DNA from 2 places in the Christensenella sp. genome. Region 2 is predicted to be linked to the other one. Evidence: riboswitches for the same ligand, from Rfam matches in the RefSeq annotation. Region 2 holds a riboswitch; the other holds the start of a gene.
What was found. Region 2 has a riboswitch for cobalamin ahead of VB081_RS13095 (GLUG motif-containing protein). Riboswitches for the same ligand answer to the same signal wherever they lie in the genome.

Region 1 (4,948 bases), on a different contig from region 2:
AAGACAACTGCCGCCAGCCGGTGGGGAAAATCGATGGTTGCCGTTTTCAGTAGCCCGGCAATGTTCACAGACTCTTTTCCTTGACCGTGTATTTGATGCGCTCGTCGTATTCCATCTTTTTGCCCTTGTGGAAGTTCTGCACCGGACGCAGGTAACCGACCACGCGGCTCCATACCTCCGTATCGCTGCCGCATTCAGGGCAGGAAAACTGCTCGCCGTCAAGATATCCGTGCTCCTGGCAAATAGAGAAGGTGGGCGTTAAGGAAATATACGGCAGCTTGTAATTTGTAAAGATTTTACGGATCAGTTTTTTGGCGACCTCTACGTCGGAAATGCGCTCGCCCATGTAAAGGTGCAAAACCGTACCGCCCGTATAAAGACTTTGCAACTCGTCCTGCAAGTCCATCGTCTCAAAGATATCGTCCGTAAAACCGACGGGCAGCTGCGTGGAGTTCGTATAATAAGGAACCTTTTCGTCTCCTGCGCAAATGATTTCAGGATATTTCTTTTTATCAAGCTCCGCTAAGCGGTAGCTCGTACCCTCTGCGGGTGTTGCCTCAAGGTTGTAGAAATGGCCTGTTTCCTCCTGTATCTGCGTCATCAGGTCGCGCAGATAATTCATGATGGATACGGCAAATTCCTGTCCTTTTTCCGTGGTCAGGTCTGTGCCGTCGCCAAAGAAATTCAAAAGCGCTTCGTTCATACCCAGTACGCCGATCGTATTGAAGTGGTTGAACCAATACTGGTCGGTGCGCATTTTGATGTTACGCAGGTAATGTGCAGAGAACGGATAAAGCCTTTTGTCTGTCTGGTCTTCGATGATCTTACGCTTGATCTCGAGGCTGTTTTTCGCCGTCATCACAAGCTGCCAAAGTCTGGCCTTAAATTCTCCCTCGGATTTGGCGAGATAGCCGATGCGCGGCAAATTGATGGTCACAACGCCGATCGAGCCTGTCATGGGGTTGGAACCGAACAGGCCGCCGCCGCGCTTCCTAAGCTCCTTTGTATCGAGTCGCAGACGGCAGCACATGGAAAGCGCATCCTCCGGGCTTAAGTCAGAATTGATATAGTTTGAAAAATAAGGGATGCCGTATTTGCAGGTGATCTCCATAAATTTGTTGACCACCGGGCTGTCCCAGTCAAATTCGTTCGTTACGTTGATGGTGGGGATAGGGAAGGTGAAAACGCGTCCCTTGGAATCGCCCTCCAGCATGACCTCGCAGAAGCATTCGTTGAACAAATCCATTTCCTTCTGGAAGTCTCCGTATGTTTCCCTGCGCACCTTGCCGCCCGTGATCACAGCCTCGTCCTTTAAGGTGCGCGGCACGACGATATCGAACGTCAGGTTGGAAAACGGGCATTGGAAGCCCACGCGCGTAGGCACGTTGATGTTAAAAATGAACTCCTGCAGCGCCTGTTTGACTTCTTTTTTGGTCATATTGTCGTAACGGATGAACGGCGCGCAATAGGTGTCGATGGAAGACCACGCCTGTGCGCCTGCTGTCTCGCCCTGCGTGGTGAATGTGGAATTCACGACTTGCCCAAGGAAGGAACGCAGGTGGTTCGCGGGGGAAGATTCTACCTTGCCCGGAACGCCGCCGAACCCGTCCATCAAAAGCTGCTTCAAATCCCAGCCCGCGCAATAGGGGCCGAAAAAGCCAAGGTCGTGGATGTGGAAATCGCCGCCTGTATGCGCCTCGCGCACCTCCTGCGGATAGATTTCGTGCAGCCAGTATTGCTTGGTGAACGTTTCGCGCACATAGTTGTTCATGCCGTTGATGGATTTTTGCGTGTTGGCGTTTTCCTTGATCTGCCAGTCTTTGTCGTCCAGGTAATCGGAGAACATATCGATCGTCGCGCCGATAAGGGCGTTTGATTCCCTTGCGGCACGGCGTTTTTCGCGGTAGAGGATGTAGGCCTTGGCCGTCTTTGCGTGTCCGCCCTCAATGAGGACTTTTTCCACAAGATCCTGTATCTGCTCAACGTCGGCAGTGTCAGATTTTAATTGCAGGTTCGCAAGATCGACAACGTCGTCGCTGATTTTTTGCGCGGTATCAAAATCGTCGCCGCCTACTGCGGTAACGGCCTTGAAGATTGCCCATGTAATTTTTTCTTTTTGGAAAGCCTGTGTGCTTCCGTCTCTTTTTTTGAGTTGTGTGATCATGATTCTTTCTCCTTGTGTATGATGAGTGCGGATGTATGATGAGTGCGGATAAAGCGTAAGAATAAAAAAACGCCCGGACAAAGAGCGCTTGACTCCTTTGCCATACTCCGTGGCAGTATTTGAGTAACCGTTGCAGGCTGGTCTTCTGGCTCGAGCATGATAACGCCGCACACGCCTTCCCAAAGTGTTACCCCCAGTGGCACTTTGCGTGCAGCTACGCTCTTACAGCGGCGGGACCGCGCGGGAATTGCACCCGTCTTCCCAATTGTGATCCCATGAGGATCACCTGCAAGACACAATATACTGTGTAGTTAAATTTAATTAACCCATAGATATTGTATTGCTAATAAAAAGAAAAGTCAATAACTATTTCATAAAAAGAAAACATTAAAAAACGCCGCAAGCGGCGTTTTATGTGGATCAGTCATTGATTTTGCCGTGCTTTGCCTCAAATTCCGCGACGTGCTCTTTAATTAGTTGGACGATCTCCATATTGGCGGAACGCCCATCGTAGCTCGCAACATAATGAAGCTTGTCGAGCAATTCGCGTGACAATCTTAGGGTATAAGTTGATCCCATAGTTTTGGATGTCATTTGCACAAGGTGTTTTCCGCTCATTTCTATATCCGGTTTCCTTATGAATTCACTTTATATCTATTGTAACTGTATTTATCATTCGAATGTGAAGAATGAATGCAAATATCATTTATTATGAATTCAAAGGGAGGTTACATTTGATGAAAATCCTATTATTTACAGACGATGAAATAGAAATCGAGCATTATAATACAATGAAGGTACTGGTTCCGCCGGAGTGCGCCCTTTTGGAGGCGGATCACGCCGTGGTCATTGTCGCCAACGAAGCGAGCTGGTTTGTGGAAGCTGTGGGCGAGGCGGCAGAGCTTGCGGGTAAGCCCTACGATGTGCTGCAAATAAAAAAACGCCGCTAGGGGCGTACCAGATTGAACGAAGACCGCGCCTGCCATGCTTCCTATCGACGGAGCTTACCGCAGTCTTGGATGGCTCACCGTCTTCTTGTTACCGCCAGTCGTCACGGCTGTTCGCAACTCGCTCGGGTTTTGCTTCGCAAAAACTCGCTCCTGCAAACACCGACGTGACTCCGCCGGATTCGGCACGCTATAACGCCCTCTATAGGAAGCTCTCGCACTGGCGGTCGAGCTTCGTCAGGTTGTCCTCTAACTTTTTGACCGCGATGCGGTATACAGGACTCGTGACCTTGCGCACGCCGACCGGGCAAACCTTGATGCAGGCAAAGCAGCGGATACATTTTTTTGTGTCCGTTTTTTTGAGTTCTGTCGGATCGATCGCTCCTGCCGGACAGATCTTTGCACATACGCCGCAGCTTGTGCACGAGTTATCTCCCCTGGGCGCGAAGGGCACGCTGCCATACGGGCGGTAGGGATGGTTGCCCGGCAGTACAGGGCCTCTGACGTCGCCACCGGCAGAAAGCTTGTCCTTGCATGCCTGTGCAAAGCGCTCCGCCTCCAAAAGATCGTCCGCATTCGGCCTGCCTGTTGCGATCTTCTCAGAAAACGTGTGCTGCGCAATGCCTGTAAATGCCGCCGCCGTAACAAAATCCTGCTTGGCGCATAAATCTGAAAGCTCTAACAGCGCGTCGTCGAATGCGCGGTTACCATACACCGCGACAAGGATGGCGCGCGTACCGTCGCCGTGCAGGCGTTTAAGCAGCCCGTTATCGATCTGCACCACCCTGCCGTAATATACAGGCACGCCGATCACAACGAGGTCGTCTTTTGAAAAAGTATGCTCGCGCAGACGGGTCTCGCGATCAGAAAGGTCGAGGCTGGCGTATGTTTCCCCAAGCGCCCCGGCAATTTTTTGCACATATTGTTTTGTTCCGCCCGTAGGGCTGAAATAGATGGCTGTGATATCCATAAAATCATTCTCCTTTTGGGGTCTCGCGACGCGGCGGATGGCAATGCCTGTGCATCTCGCGCATGTTTTTGCGGTTGTGCTCCCAGTCGCGCCAGATCGCGTCAAGGTCTACGTGCTCCGCTTTTCGCAGCGCGGGTTTCACGTCGAGCAAAACTTCCATTTCTGCGCGCGCCGCCTCATCGAACTGGAATTTGCCGCCCGACATGACCCATGCAAACGCCGTGCTCATCAGCGACTGGTGCATGAGGGAAAGCAGCATTTTAGGGTCGGACGAATTACGCATTTCGCCTGCTTCCTGCGCTTTTTCAATAATATCCTGTTGTAATTTTAGCGAAGCGTCCCGGCGTTCGTCGATGCGGAACGTACCAACGTCGCGGTTCAAGTTTTTAATGAAAAGCTGGCGTGCGATCTCTGTGCCGGAGTGGTTAAGATGCTCAAAGAACGGTTTATAAGAAAACCATAATTGTTCTACGAAATTTTCGGCGTTGAGTATCTGCATAAAGTATTCGGTGTTGATGTCGTAATTCATCTCGTGGAAGTCGTCTAAAAGATCGTCCTTGGACTTGAAATAATAATAGAAGGTATGTTTATTGACCCCGCTTGCTTCGCAGATTTCGTTGATGGTGACATCCTCAAAACCCCGCTCCCGAAACAGGTTCAGCCCGATCTGTTTGATTCTTGCTTTGGTATTTCTTTCAGCCATGACGATACTTCCTTCTATAGCACTTTACTACTGAACTTATCATAATTATGCAACCGTGTCAATGTTTTTTAAAAACATATTGACATTATTATGCAACCGCGGTATCATAGGTAAATTGAAAAGTTTTTATTTTAATAAAGAGAGAGGAAAGAGGGAACTTATGA
Region 2 (4,948 bases):
ACCTTTTTTCTTCTGGTTTTCTGTATTATGCTTTGTTTTCTTTTTGCATGTACGGACACAGATCGTTTGGAAGAAGGATATAAAGCAGGTGTAAAAGTACAAAGATCCTGAAATATTTACCATAACATACCCTGCGGCATTGGTAGAATACATATAAAAGAGGCTGCGGAGACAAAAGCAGCGGGGAGCGGAGGAATATTGAGATGGCGTTGATTCAGGAAATATCCGAATTTTTACAAAAAGGAAGGGCAAAGGATGTAAAGGCGCTGGTCGAGCAGGCGCTTGACGCGGTTGTGGGAACAGTGCAGGGCGACTTGCATGACATTGGGAAAAATCTTGTAGTCATGATGCTTAAAGGCGCGGGGTTCGATATTTATGATGTGGGCGTGGATGTCGATCCGGCGGCCTTCATCGATAAGGCGGAGGAAGTAAATGCTGATGTGATCTGTATGTCTGCGCTGCTGACGACAACGATGCCCAAGATGCAGTTGTGTATCGATCAGTTAAAGGAACGGAACCTACGGGATAAATATATTGTCATGGTGGGTGGCGCACCGGTAAACGAAAGCTTTGCACGCCAGATTGGTGCTGATTATTACACAGCAGATGCAGCAACCGCGGCGGTGGTTGCGAAAGCGGCAGTCATTGGGAAATAATGAAAATTACAAAAAAGAGAAAATTTTACCTGTATAAGTAAAAGTGGATATGGTATGATGTAAATAATTAAATAAGACATTTTTGTGGCTCTGCGGCGTACTTGGTCCGCAGAGATGAACAAGGGAATCGGGTGTAAATCCCGAACGGAATCCGCCGCTGTAAGCGCTGAGGCCGGTGTTCGTTGATGAAAATCAGTCACTGGGAAACTGGGAAGGCAGAACATAGTACGTAAAATCGTAAGATTTTGTATGCGTAAGTCAGAAGACCTACAAAAAGAGAAAATGGGATGATGACCACAGGAATCACTGTGGAAATTTTCTTATACGCAGGAATACGGCTGTGGTGAATTGGATTCGCCACAGTTTTTTATTTGTCTAAAATTTAAAAATTGGCCGACCGCGTTGCGCGCGGTGGGGCTGAAAGCAAAGAAGGAGAAGAAGAATGAACAGTAAAAAGAGAATTTTGGCGGTATTATTGGCGTTCGTGATGATATTCAGCATTGCGGGAACGTCCATGGCGGCGGATATGCCTGCCGCGTCTGAAACATCTGCAGCAGACGCGCCGCAGGGGACGAAAAAACCGGAAGATACCGCATCGCCGGAATCGTCGGGAAGTCCGGAGGCGCAGGTATCGCCTACTCCACCGGCGACGCAGTCCGTACAGCCGGAGGCCTCGGCATCTGCTTCTCCGTCGGCCAATGTGGCGGTCATAGCGGTGGAGGATGACGCGGGTACAAGCACACTGTCACTCGCAACGGAGGGCGAGGATACGCTGATCGCTTCGGCGGACGACCTGCTGACGGTAATGAATGATGCTTCTTATTGGGATAAAAATCTGAAAGTGTCAGTACCCATTGATATGAACGGCCTTGCGGCGCAGCCGATTGGCAACAGCTCGACGCCCTTTTCGGGTACATTCGATGGAAACGGACAGACGATCAGCAATTTAGAGATTGCATTTGACTTAAATTACGCGGGTCTGTTTGGATATAATAGCGGCACTCTCAAGAATATAACGCTTGCAAACAGCAGCATTTCCGGAGATCAGTACGTCGGCGGTATGATCGGCTATAACGCAGGGACGGTACAGGGCTGCGCTGTGAAAAACACCACGGTATCCTCCGCATCTACCCAGACGATGGGATATGTCGGCGGCTTTGCAGGATACAGCAAGGGTAATGTTTCGCAATGCTTCGTAGCTAAGGGAAGCGCCTCGCAGAGCGTCGCCGGCAAAGGAAAAGGGGTTGGAGGCTTTGTTGGCTATTGTTATGCTCCCGGGAAAATCAGCGAATGTTATACGACGACAGAGGTCACCTCGCAGAGCGAACAGGTCGGCGGCTTTGTTGGATTTGGATATAGCGGAACGATGGAAAACTGTTTTTCGGCGGGAAGCGTTACGGGCGCAAAATATGTCGGCGGCTTTGTCGGTTCTGAGGACAGCGCAAAATACACGGCATGCTATACGCTCACGCCTGTTGTTTCTACAGGTGCGAATAACGCTTTTGGCAAATTCTTCGGCGATGGCTTTTTTATGAGCAGTTATGTTTCGAAGTCGTTTTATCTGTCCACGGTCTCCATTAGTGGAAACGGGACGGAGAAAGGTCAGGGAGCCTATTTTCTGGCAAAAACTGAGGATGAATTAAAAGCGCTTGCCGCTACATTGGGGTCTGTGTGGACGGCTGATGCGGATCACAACAACGGATATCCATATCTTATCAATGTACAGGCGCCCGCAAACAGCGGCGGATCTTCAGAGCCGACAGAGCTTGCGCAGCCGTCCGGTCTTACATGGACGGAAGCACTTGCATCGTGGAACACGGTACCCGGCGCACATTCGTACACGGTAGTACTTTATAAAAATACAGATACTCTGGTCGGCACGTACACAAACATCACGGATACATCCAAGGATTTCAAGACGATCATCACAGAAACGGGAGAGTATTCCTTCACGGTACAGGCGATGTCGGGCAGCGACAGCTATGTTGACGGACAAGCTTCCACAAGGAGCACGGCCTACCAGTTTGTGAAAAAGGACGATCAGGGCTTTATTCTGATCTCTACGCCGGATGAACTGCTTGCGCTTTCTGATACGTCAGCAGACCTGACGAAAAATTATAAGCTGGCAAACGATATTGATATGACAGCTCAGGTGGGCAAGGTGATCGGAAAATACAATAACGGCATGGCAGGTGAAAAAGCATTCACAGGTATTTTCGACGGCAACGGGCATACCGTAAAGAATCTTTCCATCGCGGGAGAGGCACTGTTTGGTTACGTGGGCACAGACAGCGTGATACGCAAGCTGACGCTTGAGAATGCGACGATAGAGGATGCGATCAGCAGCAGTATGCACTATCCGGCGGCACTTGTATCCAACAACAAAGGCACAATAGAAAAGTGCTTTTCAAACGGATCGACAGTCGTATCCAAGTATAACAACCGTGTTGGCGGTCTGGTCGGCAATAATGAAGGAACGGTCATGCAATCGGGTGTTTCGGGCGGCAGCGTGACATACCAGAGCACGGGTACGATGGCAGGCGGTCTGATCGGCAGAAATACGGGAACCGTGAGCGAAAGCTTTGCCTCCGCAAGTGTTTCCGGCTATAAGTGGGCTGGCGGCTTTGTCGGCGGCGTGGAAGACGGAACGATCACTGACTGTTATACGACGGGGTCGGTCACAGGCAACAACGAACTGGGCGGTTTCGCGGGCATGCTGTCAGACCCTGCGGTGCTTACGAACGTTTACGCCGCTGTTGATGTGAATGCTTCCGCGGGTACGGGTGGTGTACTTGTGGGCGGGAAGGGATTCTCGTTTGCAACGGTCGGCTCCATAGTAAACGGATACTACAATTCCGGCAAATTGAAGCCGGGTACGGAGGTCGTGACGGTTGCGGCAACAGGTAAAACAACATCGGAAATGAAAGGAACGGCTTTTGCTTCCGCGCTGGGCAACGCGTGGAAAGTTGACGCGGGTACGGGCGATAAGATCGTCAATAACGGCTATCCTTATCTGGCGAATGCAGCGCCTGCGGCGGATGCCCCTGTAGCGGAGTCGATCAGTGTACAAATATTGGTTGCTGCGTGGGATGCTACAAAATATCAGTTTGTAAAATCGGAGGAACCCTTTACTGTCAAAGCCGAAGGAGAAAACATTACGGCAGAGCAGGTCATGCGGGCGGCGCAGACAGCAGGACAGATGACGTATACGGCGGAGCAAAGCTCCACAGGTACATTTATCAAAACGATCAATGGTAAAACGCTGGAAGCGCCGGATGGCTGGATGTTTACCATCAACGATAAACAGTCCCCGGTCGGTGTGTCTGCCGCGCAGATCAAAGCAGGGGACAAGATCCTCTGGTACGAGGGCACGCCAGCCAACGGGTACAAAGCGCCTACATGGGCGGATATGACTGCGCCCGTTCCGGTGCAGTACGAAAATATCGGCACCACAGATCAACTGGTTGCACTCATGAACAGCGCAAATCCGGCGGCAGACTGGGCAAAGAATTATAAGCTGACGGCAAATATCGACCTTGCGGGTGTTACCGCTTCGCCGATCGGTAGTGAAACGGTTCCGTTCAGCGGTGTATTTGAAGGCGACGGGTATCGTATAAAAAATTTGAAGATCGAAAAGAGCGTGGGCAGCCAGAATATCGGCCTGTTCGGCGTGATTGAAGGCGCATCTATCCTGAACCTGACGGTAGAAAACGCATGTGTACAGGGAGGAAGCAGGATCGGCGTGTTGGTCGGTGTTGCGCGCGTGAACATCGCAAACGGTACAGCAAACCTGATCGGGAACTGTCATGTATCCGGTACGCTCAACGCGACCGGAATATCTGTGATCAAGCAGACGGACGCAGGCGGCCTTGTGGGGATCAATGACGGAGGAAGCAAAGACGGGAAATCGGCGTTCAGCGCGATTGATGGTTGTTCGTCCGGCGTAGAAGTAACGGCAAGCACAGGCGGCGCGGACAATACGGAATCCGGACACGTGGGCGGCTTTGTCGGATGGAACAAGGGGAACATCTCGCAGTGCGAAGCAACGGGCAACGTGTTCGGCGGCAACTCTACAGGCGGCTTTGTGGGCAGCAACTTTGGATATGCCAACATTTATAAGAGCCATGCGACAGGCAACATCGTCGGCGGATATACCACGGGCGGTTTTGCGGGCAGCATTGGCATGGGAACGTCGGCGGAGCGCTGTTATGCAACGGGCAACGTCGTGGCGATAGAGGACGGCTACGGTTACTATTTCGGCGGCTTTGTAGGTTCGGCGTCGGGTACGCTAA

Region 1: another riboswitch for cobalamin. It lies ahead of VB081_RS08385 (ribonucleoside triphosphate reductase); the one in region 2 lies ahead of VB081_RS13095 (GLUG motif-containing protein).

What each region holds. Positions count from the first base shown of each region.
Region 1 is NZ_JAYFPU010000206.1:1,592-6,539, reverse strand. Features, by position in the region: gene VB081_RS08390 (anaerobic ribonucleoside-triphosphate reductase activating protein) at 1-68, opposite strand, end outside; gene VB081_RS08385 (ribonucleoside triphosphate reductase) at 65-2,164, opposite strand; cobalamin riboswitch at 2,283-2,469, opposite strand; gene VB081_RS08380 (Arc family DNA-binding protein) at 2,585-2,743, opposite strand; gene VB081_RS08375 (hypothetical protein) at 2,902-3,114, shown strand; gene VB081_RS08370 (4Fe-4S binding protein) at 3,314-4,081, opposite strand; gene VB081_RS08365 (TetR/AcrR family transcriptional regulator) at 4,086-4,784, opposite strand; partial or broken gene VB081_RS08360 (ABC transporter permease) at 4,945-4,948, shown strand, end outside.
Region 2 is NZ_JAYFPU010000326.1:18,407-23,354, reverse strand. Features, by position in the region: gene VB081_RS13100 (cobalamin-dependent protein) at 204-656, shown strand; cobalamin riboswitch at 723-945, shown strand; gene VB081_RS13095 (GLUG motif-containing protein) at 1,099-4,948, shown strand, end outside.